Regions from separate parts of the Stenotrophomonas sp. YJH_SMC_20 genome, predicted to be linked through region 2. Evidence: riboswitches for the same ligand, from Rfam matches in the RefSeq annotation. Region 2 holds a riboswitch; the other holds the start of a gene.
The links. A riboswitch is a leader RNA that binds a small molecule or an ion and turns the genes downstream of it on or off. The one in region 2 is predicted to bind cobalamin.
Positions count from the first base shown of each region.

Region 1: linked by a shared signal. The riboswitch ahead of AC5P6A_RS15545 (epoxyqueuosine reductase QueH) and the one ahead of btuB (TonB-dependent vitamin B12 receptor) in region 2 are both predicted to bind cobalamin.

Region 1 is NZ_JCAFRG010000009.1:91,807-99,046, forward strand. Features, by position in the region: gene AC5P6A_RS15535 (DUF1028 domain-containing protein) at 224-1,177, shown strand; gene AC5P6A_RS15540 (RpoH suppressor) at 1,274-3,121, opposite strand; cobalamin riboswitch at 3,276-3,490, shown strand; gene AC5P6A_RS15545 (epoxyqueuosine reductase QueH) at 3,652-4,338, shown strand; gene pncA (bifunctional nicotinamidase/pyrazinamidase) at 4,393-5,019, shown strand; gene purU (formyltetrahydrofolate deformylase) at 5,106-5,957, opposite strand; gene AC5P6A_RS15560 (LysR substrate-binding domain-containing protein) at 6,073-6,984, shown strand; gene AC5P6A_RS15565 (NADH:flavin oxidoreductase/NADH oxidase) at 6,988-7,240, opposite strand, start outside.
Region 2 is NZ_JCAFRG010000005.1:308,324-315,563, reverse strand. Features, by position in the region: gene gph (phosphoglycolate phosphatase) at 1-267, shown strand, start outside; gene btuB (TonB-dependent vitamin B12 receptor) at 387-2,231, opposite strand; cobalamin riboswitch at 2,347-2,569, opposite strand; gene AC5P6A_RS11590 (histidine phosphatase family protein) at 2,713-3,291, shown strand; gene AC5P6A_RS11585 (TfoX/Sxy family protein) at 3,381-3,743, opposite strand; gene AC5P6A_RS11580 (GAF domain-containing protein) at 3,740-4,222, opposite strand; gene bioD (dethiobiotin synthase) at 4,291-4,983, shown strand; gene AC5P6A_RS11570 (aminotransferase-like domain-containing protein) at 5,048-6,496, opposite strand; gene msrA (peptide-methionine (S)-S-oxide reductase MsrA) at 6,739-7,240, opposite strand, start outside.

The DNA of each region.
Region 1 (7,240 bases), on a different contig from region 2:
CGCCCCCGCAACCGGACCCACCCCCGCCTTCGACAGTTTCCCGCTGCTGTTGGTGGGTGTCGACCTTGGTCGACACCGTAGATCCACGCCATGCGTGGATGGAATCCGATCGAGATCGAATATTTCGAGCCTTCATCGAAGCGCATCCACGCATGACGTGGATCTACTAAACCTTTCGTGCGTAGGCTGCATCCCAATGCAATGCCTGCCCATGGAGACACCCATGTCCCTGTTGCGCTCTTGCCTGGCCCTGCTGCTCGCTGCCGTCGCCGCGCCGGCGTGGGCGACCTTTTCCATCGCCGCCTGCAACGAGGCCGGCGACTGCGGGGTGGCGGTCGCCACGCACAACCTGGCGGTCGGGGGCGTGGGGGTGCCGTGGGCGCAGGCGAAGGTCGGCGCGGTCGCCAGCCAGTTCGAGACCAACCCGACCTATGGGTCCAAAGGCCTTGAACTACTGGCCAAAGGTCGTACACCTGCACAGGTGCTGAAGCAGCTGTTGGATGAAGACGGCAACTTCGATGGCACCACGCTCGCCGAGCGCCAGGTGGGGCTGATCAGTGCGCGCGGTGGCAATGCGCAATACACCGGCGCCACCGCGCAGCAGGCCAGCTGGGCCGGTGCGCACGGCGACGGCATGTTGAGCGTGCAGGGCAATGGCCTGGCCGGACCGGACGTGCTGACGGCAATGCAACGTACCTTTACGGCTTCGCACGGAGCGCTTGCCACACGCTTGCTGGCGGCGCTGGAAGCCGGCCAGGCCGCGGGCGGCCAGCGCAGTGGGCAGTGGTCGGCCGCGCTGCTGGTGCGCACGCCGGGGGGCGACTGGCAGGACACCGATCTGCGCGTGGACGCCGACCCGCGCGCGGTCGCGAGGCTGCGCGAGCTGTACGACATGCGCCTGTCCAACGAGGCGATCATCCGCGCGGAGGAGCGCTGGGAGAAGGGTGATGTGGCGGGTGCGCGCGCTGCGCTGGCGACCTCGTTGTCACTGGCCCACGGCTGGGACCGCACCTGGGCGCGCGCTGCGCGCCTGGCGATGCGGCAAGGGGATATCGCACTGGCCCGCGAATACCTGGCCGGCCTGCGTGCGCTCAATCCGGGCTGGGTGAAGCAGGAGCTGGCGCTGCCGTTGTATGCACCCTTGCAGGATGATGCGGTGGTTGCCCCCTGGCGATGAGCCACCGCAGGGGTCAGATCCAATTTCCATAGGAGAACGGATCTGACCCCGATTCGAGATGCATCCACGCACGGCGTGGATCTACCAAGAACCGGCTCAGTAGATCGGCGTCACCTTCATCTGCGGCAGCGGACGCGGTGCGCCGTCGGTCAGGTCAGGACCCAGGTCCTGCCAGGTTCGGCCCTGCTCGACCATCTGCGCCCACAGCTGCTGCGAGCCGCGACGCTTGTCTTCCGAGCCCAGCTTGTACGACGGCGGTGTCGGTTCGCCGCGAGCGACCATCGAGTACGCCGCGCGATAGGCCAGTACCTGCTGCGCCGGGTCGTCGGTACGGGCCACTTCCAGCGTGTACCGTTGGTAGGCCGAGGCCAGGTTGCGCCAGCGGATCCAGTAGTGGTTCTCGAACGAGAACGAACAGAACCGCGCACCGGCCAGGCTGCCCTTGTCGGCGATGCGGGTCAGCACCTCCTGCGGCATGTCCAGGTTCATGCCACCTTCGTCGCCCTGCAGGCTCACATGCACGATGCGGTCGCGATAACCCGGCGCGCGCGCCTGCAGCAGGTCGCGCCAGTTCTGCATGGTCGCCACCACCGCGAACAGGAAACGCCCCAGCTCGGCTGCGGCCAGCGGCGTGGCAATGGACTGGTAATGCCGTTGCCAGCCGTGGCGGTTCTCGGTGGGCAGGAACACGGCATGCTCCAGTGCCTGCCGGCTACCGTTGCCCTGGCTCACGTCTTCGGCGTGCTGCGGGTAGACCAGGTTGATGGCGAAGGTCGGCCAGCGCGGCAATGCGGCGTCGAACAGATGGATCGGGAAGTTGCTGCTGATGCCACCATCGGAGAACCAGCAGATGCGGAAGGCGGTGATCACCGGACCGCAAGCCTGCCCGGCGCTGGTCAGCCCTTCCATGCTGTCGGCCACGTTGTGCTCGGGGTCGGCCGCCGGCGCGGTGGGTTCGCAGCGGCGCTCGCGGCGCGAGGGTTCGTGCAGCGGCACCGCGCTGATCAGCAACGGGAAGCTCAGGCTCATGCGTGTGGCCACCAGCACCGGCAGCTTCGGGCCCTGCGGCAGGTGGTAGTACTGCCGCCCCTCCACGTCCAGCGGCGGGCCAGCCTGATCCACCAGCCACTGCACCACGCTGGCCGGGAACAACTGCTCGAACTCTTCGCGCAGGAACCAGAACTGCGCGCCGCCCAGTGGCAGCGTACGCGGCTCGTTGTGCGAGACGCAGGTGGTGATCATCTGCAGGCTGATCGCGTGCGGGCTGTCCGGCTCGCCGGCATAGCGCGGTGCGTCGTGCAGGTCGGCGAAGGTCAGCGGTGCATCAAGTGGCTTGCCTGACAACTGCTGCAGGCACTCATGCAGCCACTCGGTCAACGCCGGTTTGCGTGCATCGCGGCCGAGGCCACTGCACAGGCCCAGCAGGTTGCGCCGTGCCACGCGGGCCACGCGCAGCACGGCACCGGCCACACCGGCACCGTAGGCGCACAGCAGCGACGGCAGCAGCGTGGCGGCCACACCGCTCCAGCCGCCGCCCCACCCGCCCAGGCCCAGCAGCAGCGCCAGCGACACCAGCACTTCCAGCGGCGCGATCTCGAATACCGCCACCGCCAGGCACAGCAGCTTGTGTGGCAGGCCCGCATTGCCGGTCAGCACCACCAGCAGCCGATAGGCCGCACGCGCGCCCCGCGCCGGTTGGAACAGGCTGTAGATGAACCCGCGCCGCGACAGCTGCGCCGACACCGCCGACAGCCCCCCATAACCGGCATCACTGGGCAGGTGCTCGCCGGCCTGCTGGCGACGATCGCCGCATGCCGCCGCAGCCGCCACCGCCGCAGCAATGGCGCCGGCCGAGGTGCCGCCGATGCTCTTGAAGCGATACTCGCGCGCCAGCGCCAGTACCGCATTGGGATACACGATGCCGCTGGTGATGCCACCTTTCATGACCAGATCGCAGTACTTCGCCGCCACGAGCCACCTCCCGTCTGTCGATGCCCAGTATGGCAAGCGGCGCTCTCACGGCCTGAGAAACGGACCACAGCCCCGAGCTTTCATTGACCCTTGACCATTGCCCTCGACGCGTCCACCGTGGGCACGCCGAAGGTATCCCCGCCGCAGCGTTGATGGCGACAGGGATTTGAACGGGAATCCGGTGAAGGCGCCTGGCGCGCCCATTCCGGAGCTGCCCCGCAGCGGTGAATGGAAACGAATCCTGCCAACAGCACTGGGCTCGCGCCTGGGAAGCGGCAGGTAGTAGGTGGGCTGCGGCCCGTGTCCATCAGCCCGAATACCGGCCCCGGCCGGGGGACACGACCGTCCCCTGACTCGACCTGGACTCTCCGCGGGGAGGGTGCCGGGGCCGTCGCTGACCTGCGCGTGCGGGCAGTGCGGCCGCGTGCGTCCTTTTCACGGTATCCGGCCAGCCCTGTCCACCCACGCACAGATGCATGGGCCACCGCCGTTGCCGGCGGTCCATGCGGTACCTGATGATGACCGAGTTCCAACGCCCCACCCTGACCCTGCCTGCCAACGGCAAGCGCCTGCTGCTGCATTCATGCTGCGCGCCCTGCTCCGGCGAGGTAATGGAGGCGATCACCGCCTCCGGGATCGACTACGCGATCTTCTTCTACAACCCCAACATCCATCCGGTGAAGGAATACGAACTGCGCAAGCAGGAAAACATCCGCTTCGCCGAGCAGCATGGCATTCCCTTCATCGACTGCGACTACGACACCGACAACTGGTTCAGCCGTGCGCGTGGCATGGAGAACGAGCCCGAACGCGGCATCGGCTGCACGATGTGCTTCGACATGCGTTTCGAACGCACTGCGCTGTACGCGCACGAGCACGGCTACGACACCATCAGTTCGTCGCTGGGCATCTCGCGCTGGAAGAACATGGCGCAGATCAACGATTGCGGCATCCGCGCCGCCTCGCGCTACGAAGGCCTGCAGTACTGGGACTACAACTGGCGCAAGGGCGGCGGTGCCAGCCGCATGATCGAGATCAGCAAGCGCGAGCAGTTCTACCAGCAGGAGTACTGCGGCTGCGTGTATTCGCTGCGCGATGCCAACCGCCACCGTCGCGAGAACGGCCGCGAGCGGATCAAAATCGGCCTGCTGTACTACGGGCAGGACGCTGGGACGCCGCAGGGCGATTGACGTGTGAGCAAGGGGCGGCCACGCTGGTCGCTCTTCTCTTGTAGTGGATCTGCCATGACCGCCCTGCCCGCCGACGTCGCCCTGCTGGTGATCGACCTGCAGCCGGACTTCATGCCGGGCGGCGCGCTGGCCTGCGACCAGGGTGATGCGCTGGTGGCACCGATTGCCGGACTGCTGGCGCAGCGCCGCTACCGCACGGTGGTGGCCACCCAGGACTGGCACCCGGCCGATCACGCCTCGTTCGCCAGCCAGCACCCCGGCAAGCGTCCGTTCGAGACCATCCTGCTGCACGCGCAGCCACAGACCCTGTGGCCCGACCATTGCGTGCAGGGCAGCGATGGCGCCGCTCTGCACCCGGGCGTGGACTGGGCCATGGCCGACCTGATCCTGCGCAAGGGCACGCGCCAACAGGTGGATTCGTACAGCGCCTTCCGCGAGAACCACGGTCCCGATGGCGAGCGCCCGGCCACCGGCCTGGCCGGCTGGCTGCATGAGCGCCGCATCCGCGAAGTGCACGTGTGCGGCCTGGCCCGCGATTACTGCGTGCTGTGGAGCGCGCAGGACGCAGTGAAGTCCGGCTTCCGGGTGAAGTTCCTGTGGGAGCTGACCAAGCCGGTGACCGAAGCCAACGACGTGATGGTGCGCGAGGCGCTGGGCAAGGCGGGGATTGCGCTCGCCTGACGCGCGACCGCCGGGCATGGCCCGGCGCTACCGGATCGCGCCCATGGGTAGCGCCGGGCCATGCCCGGCGGACGCGGGATGGGCGATTACCGGAACACCACCGTGCGATGCCCATTGAGCAGGATGCGGTGTTCCACATGGCGGCGCACCGCACGCGCCAGCACCAGCGATTCGGTATCACTGCCCAGCCGCACCAGTTCGCGCGGCGCCATCGCATGGTCAACGCGGGCCACGTCCTGTTCGATGATCGGGCCTTCGTCCAGGTCCTCGGTGACGTAGTGCGCGGTGGCACCGATGATCTTGACCCCGCGCGCGTGCGCCTGGTGGTACGGCTGCGCGCCCTTGAAGCTGGGCAGGAAGCTGTGGTGGATGTTGATCGCACGGCCGGCCAGCGCGCGGCACAGCGTGGGTGACAGGATCTGCATGTAGCGCGCCAGCACCACCAGGTCGATGCGCTCACGCTCGACCAGGTCGATGATCTGCTGCTCCTGCACCGCGCGCGTATCGGCGGTCACCGGCAGGTGGTGGAACGGCACCTGGTAGGAGGCGGCCAATGGCGCGAAGTCGGCGTGGTTGGACGCCACCGCCGCAATGTCGACCTTCAGCTGGCCGCTGTGGGCGCGGAACAGCAGGTCGTTGAGGCAATGCCCCTGTTTGCTGACCAGCACCAGCAGGCGTGCGCGGCGGCGGCCATCGTGCAGCTGCCAGTCCATGCCGAAGTCCTGGGCGAGCGTGGCCATCGCGGCGTGCACGGTCTCCAGCGGCAGGCCGGCATCGCGATCGAAATGCACGCGCAGGAAGAAGCGGCCGCTTTCCTCGTCGCCGAACTGCTGGGCGTCGAGGATGTTGCAGCCGTGGTCGAACAGCAGGCCGGACACGCGATAGACGATGCCGGTACGGTCGGGGCAGGACAGGGTAAGAATGGAATCGGGGCGCATCGCCACAGTGTAGGGCAGCGCCCTGCCCAGCGCGCCGGATGATCACGGGTGCAACCGACCTGCTTGGTTCAGTACCAAGCGATACTTGGATCTTCCCGTGGCAAGCTGGTCGGTCATGAACCTGTTGCAACTGATCCGCAGCTTCACCCGCACCGCAGAGACCGGCAGCATTGCCGCCGCGGCCCGCATCCTTGGCATCAGCGCCACCGCGGTCGGCCAGAACATCAACCGGCTGGAGGCCCATCTGGGCGTACGGCTGCTGAACCGCAGCACGCGGCAGCTGGCCCTCAGCGAGGCCGGCGCGCTGTACCTGGCGCAGGTGCGCCACATCGAAGCCGACCTGGCGCGCGCGCAGGCGATGGTCACCGCCGGTGACATCGAACCGGCCGGGCCGCTGCGCATCGCCAGCAGCAGTGCGTTCGGCCGCCATGTGCTGGCGCCGTTGCTGCCTTCGCTGCAGCAGCGCTACCCGCAACTGCAGCTGGAGCTGCGCCTGACCGACCGCGCCGTGCAGCATGGCCCGGAAGCGGTGGATGCCAGCATCCGCATCGGGGCCCAGCTGGAGGACGGGGTGGTGGCGCGGCAGCTGGCGCGTGTTCCGTTCGTGTTCTGCGCCTCGCCGGCCTACCTGAAGGCACGCGGCACCCCGCAACAGCCATCCGAGCTGGGCGGTCATCGCGGGCTGCTGCACCGCTTCCCCACCGATGGCCGGCCATTGCGCTGGGGCCTGCTGAAGGACGGCCAGCGCGTGGACGCCGCGCTGCCACCGAGCATGGTCTGCGATGACATCGATGCGCTGGCGACGCTGGCGGCGGCCGGTGCCGGCATCACCCGGCTGGCCGCCTTCGTGGCCGAGCCGTACCTGCGCGATGGCCGCCTGCAGGCGGTGTTCGGCGCCGACACCGCGTGGCGCCCGGAACCGATGGAGGTCTACTTCTGCGTCAGCGACCGCCGCGATTTCACCGCCAAGATCCGCGCGCTGTTCGATCACCTTCAGGTTGGCATCGCGCCGGCTTGGCGGGTGTGAGCCTCAGCGCGTCTTGAACACGCCACGCGCCTCGCGCGGCTCGCAGCGCAGGTACTGCGGCGCCGGCTCCACGCTGTCGCGCAATGCGGCAGCAGCGTGCCACGGCCAGCGCGGGTCGTAGAGGATGCCGCGTGCCAGCGCTACCGCATCGGCGTGGCGATGGCGCAGGATCGATTCGGCCTGCTCCGGTTCGGTGATCATGCCCACCGCGATCACCGGCATGCGCACCTTGGCCTTGATCGCTGCTGCGAACGGC
Region 2 (7,240 bases):
ATACTGGGCGGTGATTCGCTGCCGCAGCGCAAGCCCAGTGGCGAACCGCTGCGGCACATCGCCGCGCATTTCGCGCTGCCGGTGGAGGCGTGTCTGATGGTGGGAGATTCGTTGACCGACTACCGCGCCGCCGAAGATGCGGGCATGCCGATCGCGCTGGTGCGCTACGGCTATCCGCGCGGCCTGGACCTGGGCAGCGCGCACGCGGTGGCAGTGATCGACGACCTGCGTGAGTTGCCGGGGTTGGCCGCGGGCGTTCGGGCGTAGAGCCGAGCCCACGCTCGGCTGCTTCATTGCGTGAGCCGAGCATGGGCTCGGCTCTACAGTAGATCGACGCCATGCGTCGATGGCATCAGGAGGCGCCGGGCGATGCCCGGCGCGCGCCTTCATTTCGGCTGGTAACGCACGCTCAGCTGGTACTCGCGGCCGGGCTGGTTGAACCACGCCACGGTCTCGTAGCGGCGATCGAACACATTGGCGGCACGCGCCAGCAGCGTCCACGACGGCGTCAGCGCGTACTCGGCGCGCAGGTCCAGCGTACCGTAACCCGCCACCTTCACCGCGTTGGCGGCATCGTCATAGCGCTTGCCCGCTCCCTGAACCGTCAGGCCTGCGCGGAAGGCCCCGAAACGTCGATCGAGGTCCAGGCGTGCGGTCTGCTGCGCGCGGCGCGGCAGCCAGTTGTCGAACTGGGTGCTGCCATGGGTACGGTTGCGCGGGTCGGTGTAGCTGAGCTGTGCGTTGATGTCGAAGCCGGCTAGCAGCACGCCACCGGTCAGTTCGGCACCGCGGATGCGGGCCTTCTCCACCTGCTGCATCCTGAAGGTCGCCGCATCGTAGGTAATCAGATCATCGATGCGGGTTTCATATACGTCCAGGCCCCAGTGCCAGCCCTGCCCCTGCTGCGAAACGCCCAGGTTGGCGCTCTTGGACTTCTCCGGGTTCAACGTCGGCACGCCGCTCCACGGGTCGTACAGATCGCTGAAGGTCGGCGCCTTGAACGCGGTGCCATAGCTGGCGTTGAGGCGCAGGCCGTGGCCCAGTTCCATCGCCCAGCCGGCGCTGCCGGTGGCGTGGTTGCCGAACTGCTGGTTGTCGTCGTTGCGTGCGCTGACCTGCAGCTGGTGGCGGCCGAAGCGGCCCTGGTACTGCACGAACACGCCGGTGTTGCGACGGCTGTCGACGAGGTACCCGGCGCTGCTGCCATCCAGGTTGTCTTCGCTCCAGTCCACGCCGGTGCTCAGCAGCTGGCCTTCGGCCATGCCGAAGTCGCCCTGCAGCGAGGCGCTGTCACGATGGGTCTGGGCGCTGCCACGGGCATCGAAGTCGCCGAAGTTGTCCGACTCGTTGTCACTGCGGCCGACATTGGCGGTGAACGCCAGGCGTTCGGACGGGGTGTAGCGCAGCTTGCCGGACAGCACCTGCTGGCGGGTTTCCGAATAGTTGTAGTAGCCGTCGTAGTGGTTCTTTCCGTCGGCACGCAATGCACTGCCTTCCACGGTCCATTGGTCGTTGAAGGTGTAGCCACCGCGCAGGCTCTTGGACAGGTTGCGGTAGCCGTCGCGGTCATGCTCGTCGGCAAAGCAGCCCGCGGTGAACACCGAGGAGGAGCCGCGGCAGGCATCGATGCCATCGGAATGCTGGTAGGCGATGTCAGCGCCGAACCAGCCGCGTTCGGTCCCGCCGCCGATCCCGCCGCTGGCTTCGCGCAGGCCGTTGCTGCCGCCACCGAGCTGGAAGTGCGGGGCGAAATCACCCTGGTTGCGGCGGGTGAAGATCTGGATCACGCCACCGATGGCGTCCGCGCCGTACAGGCTGGACTGCGGGCCACGCACGATCTCCACGCGCTCGATCTGTGCCAGCGGCAGGTCCTGGTACATCGCCAGGCCGAGGTCGGCGCTGTTGATGCGCACGCCATCGACCAGCACCACGGTGTGGCCGGAGTTGGTGCCGCGCAGGAACAGCGAGCTCTGCTTGCCCAAGCCGCCGGCATTGGTCAGGTTGATGCCGGCGCGGCCGCGCAGCAGTTCCTGCAGCGAGGTGGCCTGGCTGGATTCGATCTGCGCGCGGTCGATCACCTGGGCCGGCGCGATGCTGTCCTGCAGGGCGATCGGGGTGCGGGTCGCAGTGACCAGGATCTGGTCGAGCGCGGTGGTGTCATTGGCGGCCTGGGCCAGCGCGGGCAGGGCGGCCAGCACGGCCAGGGACAACATTCGGGACTGCAGCTTCATGGGGGACTCCAGGTGCCACGCACGCCCGCGTGGCGAAGGGGAGGAGCCGCGAAGGCAGGCACGCGCCGATGCCGCAGCGCACGCCACGGTCATCCAGCGCCATGCCCACCGCATCGCGACCTGAGGCTTCCGGGCCGGTCTCCGGGCTTGCCGCCGGGCGGCGCGAGGCCGCCGTCCAGGCGCCTTCCCATGCCTGAGGCACAGTGGCAGTGTTGCCCGGAACTGACGTGCTTACCGTTGCGGGGGCAGCGCCGGCCTGGCGTGGAATCACGCGTCACCGGCTTCCCGTTTCAACCTGCCGGCCGTGGCCGCAGGTCACCTGGAAGTGCGCGCAGTCTACGGCATCGCAGGCACTCCCGTTGCGTCGCGCCTGCTCGACTGCCTTTGCTGTGCCCTTAGAATGGTCCCTCGATCCCGTGGTGCCGTTGCCGATGTCCGCCCGTTTTCCGCTGTCCCCGCGTTGCCTGTACGGAACGCACGCATGATCCTCGACCTGGTCCGCCATGCCGGCAACGGTCGCGATGAGTTCCTCGATGGCCGCAGCGACCCACCGCAGCTGGCCCGCCTGCCGCAGGAACTGGTCGACGCCTACGCCGCGCAGCCCTGGGAGCGGGTGATCAGTTCGCCGCGGCTGCGCGCGCTGCACACGGCAATGGCGCTGGCCACGCCGCGCGGGCTGGACGTGGAAGCGGACGAGGAATGGGAAGAACTGGATTTCGGCGATTGGGACGGGCGGTCGCTGTTCGACCTGCCGGAGGATGCACTGGCTGCCTTCCATGCTGACCCGCATGCGTTCCCGCCGCCGAACGGCGAAAGCTGGGGCCACTTCGAGCGGCGCATCGCGCGCGCGCTGGATCGCCTGCTCGATGATGACGATCCGGTGCCGACGCTGGTGGTCAGCCATGGCGGCCCGCTGCGCATGGTGCTGTCGAAGGTCTGCGGCCTGCCGATGTCGCTGTGCTGGGCGCTGCGCATCGACCATGGCACGCGCCTGCGTGTGTGGCTGGAGCGCGGTGAGGCCGGGCTGGTGGGCGAATTGCTGGAACTGCAGCAGCCCTGAGCTGCTCTTGTAGAGCCGAGCCATGCTCGGCTGCACTTCGATCAGAAAGGCCAGCCGAGCGTGGGCTCGGCTCTACAGGAGGGCGCGGCTCAATCCTCGTCCGCGCGCTCGGTCACGCTGTCTTCCGCCTCATCGTCGGCATCGAAGCGCTGCTCATGCACCGGGCCCGACGCCGGGCCGGCCGCCTTCAGCGGATGCGCGGCGATGCGCGCTTCATAGTCCTGTACCAGCGCATCGCGCTGCGGCTCGCTCAGTTCCTGCCAGTGGCAGTCCAACAACGCACCCTCCAGCGAGTACAGCAGGTTCAGGCTGGGCTTGAAGCCGGCACGCTTGACCTTGACGAAGGCACCGACCGCTCCGATCGCGACCAGGTCGTCGCGGCTGCGCAGGCCGACCTGGCGCAGCCAGGCCGCGCTCTTGGGGCCGATGTTGCGCAGCTTGGGTGCGTTCATCCCAGCGCCTCGACGAACACGCGGGCGATGGCTTCCAGGCCGGCCTGGTCGTCGGCATCGAAGCGGCCCACCTTCGGGCTGTCGATGTCGAACACGCCGATCAGTTCATCGCCGCGCAGCAGCGGCACCACCAGCTCCGAACGCGAGGCCGAATCACAGGCGATGTGGCCGGGGAAGGCGTCGACATCCTCCACGCGCTGGGTGACCCGCTGGCTGGCGGCGGCACCGCACACGCCCTTGTCCAGCGGGATGCGCACGCAGGCCGGCAGGCCCTGGAACGGGCCGACCACCAGTTCCTTGCCATCGTACAGGTAGAAACCCACCCAGTTCAGGTCGGGCAGGGCGTGGTAGACCAGTGCGGAGAGGTTGGCCGCGTTGGCGATGCGGTCGGACTCGGCGTAGACCAGGCCACGGGCCTGTTCCAGCAGCTGGGCGTATTGTTCCGGCTTGCTGCCGGTGAGCGAGGCATTGGCGAACATGCCCGCAGTCTAGCAAGCGCGACGGGCCGGCGATAATGCACGCTCTGTTGCCCTGTTGGAGCCAATCGATGCCGTTGCCTGCCACGCTGCCGCCCGCCCTGTTCGTTACCGGCACCGACACCGAAATCGGCAAGACCGCGGCCAGCACTGCGCTGCTGCATGCGCTGCGCCGGCGCGGCCTGCGTGCGGTCGGCATGAAGCCGGTGGCCAGTGGCAGCGAAGACCTGGGGCAGGGCCTGCGCAACGAGGACGCGCTGGCACTGCAGGCGGCCAGCTGGCCGGTGCCGGACTATGCCGACCTGAACCCGTATGCGCTGCGGCAGCCGCTGGCACCGGAGCTGGCGGCGGCCGAGGACGGCGTGCAGGTGGAACTGGCGCCGATCGTGGCCGCGTTCGCGCGACTGCGCGCGCAGGCCGATATCGTGGTGGTGGAGGGGGTTGGCGGTTGGCTGGCGCCGGTTTCGGCCACGCTGGACCAGCTCGACCTGGTGCGTGCGCTGCAGCTGCCGGTGCTGCTGGTGGTGGGCATGCGGCTTGGCTGCGTCAACCATGCGCGGTTGACTGCGCAATCACTGCAGGCCAGCGGCGTGGACCGCCTGGGCTGGATCGGCAACCACATTGATCCTGCGATGCAGCGCCAGGACGAGAACATCGCCACGCTGCAGCAGCGCCTGCCGATGCCGTGCTGGGGACGGCTGCCGCATCTGCCGGGGGCGGATGGTGACGCGTTGAGCGCGCATCTGTTCGACGACCTGGGGTAGTGCCGGCCGCTGGCCGGCAACCTCGATGAATCACGTCCATGCAGTTGCCGGCCAGCGGCCGGCACTACCGTGCTGCAGCCGCCAGCTCCCGCGCAATCGCACCCAGCCGCTCCACCGCACCGATGAAGCGCGCATCCAGGCTCTGGCAGCACGACAGCCGCAGGCAGTGGCGGTAGCGTGCGCCGCGCGAGTACACCTGGCCCGGCATGAACACGATGTCCTCCAGCAGCGCTCGCTCGAACAGCTCGCGCGTGTCCACGCCCGGCAGTTCCAGCCACAGCAGGAAGCCGCCCTGCGGTTCGGTGGCGCGGGTGCCGGCCGGGAAGTGTTCGGCCACCAGCTGGCGCAGCCGCCCGACCTGTTCGCGGTACAGGCGGCGCATGCGGTGCAGATGGTGCTCGTAGCTGCCTGCTTCCAGATACGCGGCCACCGCATCGCCGAGCAGCTGCGGCTCGCCGCCGGTGGACTGGAACTTCAGCAGTGCGATGCGCTCTGCGAAGCGGCCGCCATCCAGCCAGCCGATGCGGTAATCCGGCGCCAGTGTCTTTGAGAAGCCACCGACCACCATCACCCAGCCATCGCGATCGAAGGCTTTCAGCAAGGGTGCCGGTGGTTCGCAGAACTGCAGCTCGGCGTACACCGCATCCTCGATCAGCGGCAGCTGCCGTGCGTTGACCAGCTCGGCCAGGCGTTGTTTGGCGGCGGTCGGCATGGTGCAGCCGAGCGGGTTGTGCACGGTCGGCATCACCACCAGTGCGGCCAGCGGCCTGTGCTCCAGCAGCGCATCCAGTGCATCCACGTCCAGTCCGTGCTGCGGGTGGGTGGGCAACTCGATGGCCTGCAGGCCGAGGTTGGCCAGCAACGGATACAGGTTGAAGTAGGACGGCGCCTCGATGCCCACCGCGTCACCGGGCTGGGTGACCGCGCGCAACGCCAGCTGCAGGGCTTCCATCGCACCATGGGTCAGCAGGAGTCGCTCGGCGTGGGTGTGCAGTCCCATGCGCGGACTGCGGCGCACGATCTGTGCCAGCAGCCGGGGGGAGCCGTTGGGTCTCGCATAGGTCTCCACCGTCTGCTGGCCGTGGCGCAGCACCTGCGCGGTATGCCGGGCCAGCTGCGCGCCGGGATAGAACTGGCGACCACGTGGGCCGGCGAAGGCCAGATCGACCACACCCGGGCGGCGCTGTGCTTCCAGTACCCGGGCCATCAGGACCTGCTGCAGCGGCGCGGTGGGCGCGGATGGGGTGTCGCGCAGCGAACGCTCCGGCACCGACAGCCGCGGCGCGACTTCGAAGCCCGCCTTCGGCCGCGGAATCACCAGTCCGGCGTCCTCCAGCTGGCGATAGGCGGCAATCACCGTGTTCAGGCTGAGCCTGCGCTGCAGGGCCATCTGTCGCAGCGAGGGCAGGCGGCTGCCTACTGGAAGCCGGCCGCCGTGGATGGCCTCGGCCAGTTCGTCGGACAGCCGTTGGTAGCGGGGTGGGATCATCGCGCTCTGGTCATCTGTATCCATCGAATTTCCCGCCATCTGGTGCTGTACCCATGATGAGGGCGAGCCTAGCATGTCGTTGTCGGCCGGGCCTGATCGGGGCACGGCCGATACTTCCCAAACGCACGGCTGGATGGCCGTGCGTCTTTTTTTGTGTGTAGAGCCGAGCCCATGCTCGGCTGCACTTCCGCCAACAGCAGCCGAGCGTGGGCTCGGCTCTACAGAGAGCATCGCCGAGCGTCGGTAAGCCCAAGGGGGAATGCCGGCTACCGCATCGGCGCCAGCGCCGCCTCGCGCCGGTACAGCGCCGGGAACTGCTTGCCCAGCGCCGCAAGCTTCGGTGCGTCGTAGTAGCGGATGTAGGCCGCCTGCGGGTAGTTGGTCATGTAGTTCTGGTGGTAGCTTTCGGCCGGGTAGAAGCGCTGGCCGCTGACCAGCTGGGTGACGATCGGTGCGCGGAAGCTGCCGGCCTGGCCGAGCTGGGCGATGTAGGCGCGGCTGGCTGCCTGCTGGCGGGCGTCATCGGTGAAGATTGCCGATCGATACTGGCTGCCGTGGTCCGGCCCCTGGCGGTTGAGCTGGGTCGGGTCGTGCACCACCGAGAAGAACACCTGCATCAACTGCCCGTAGCTGACCTGGCGCGGGTCGTAGTCGATCTTCACTGCTTCGGCGTGGCCGGTCTGGCCGCTGCTGACCCGCTCGTAACGCGCGTCGGCGGCGCTGCCGCCGATGTAGCCGGACACCGCATTGCTCACGCCCTTGACGTGC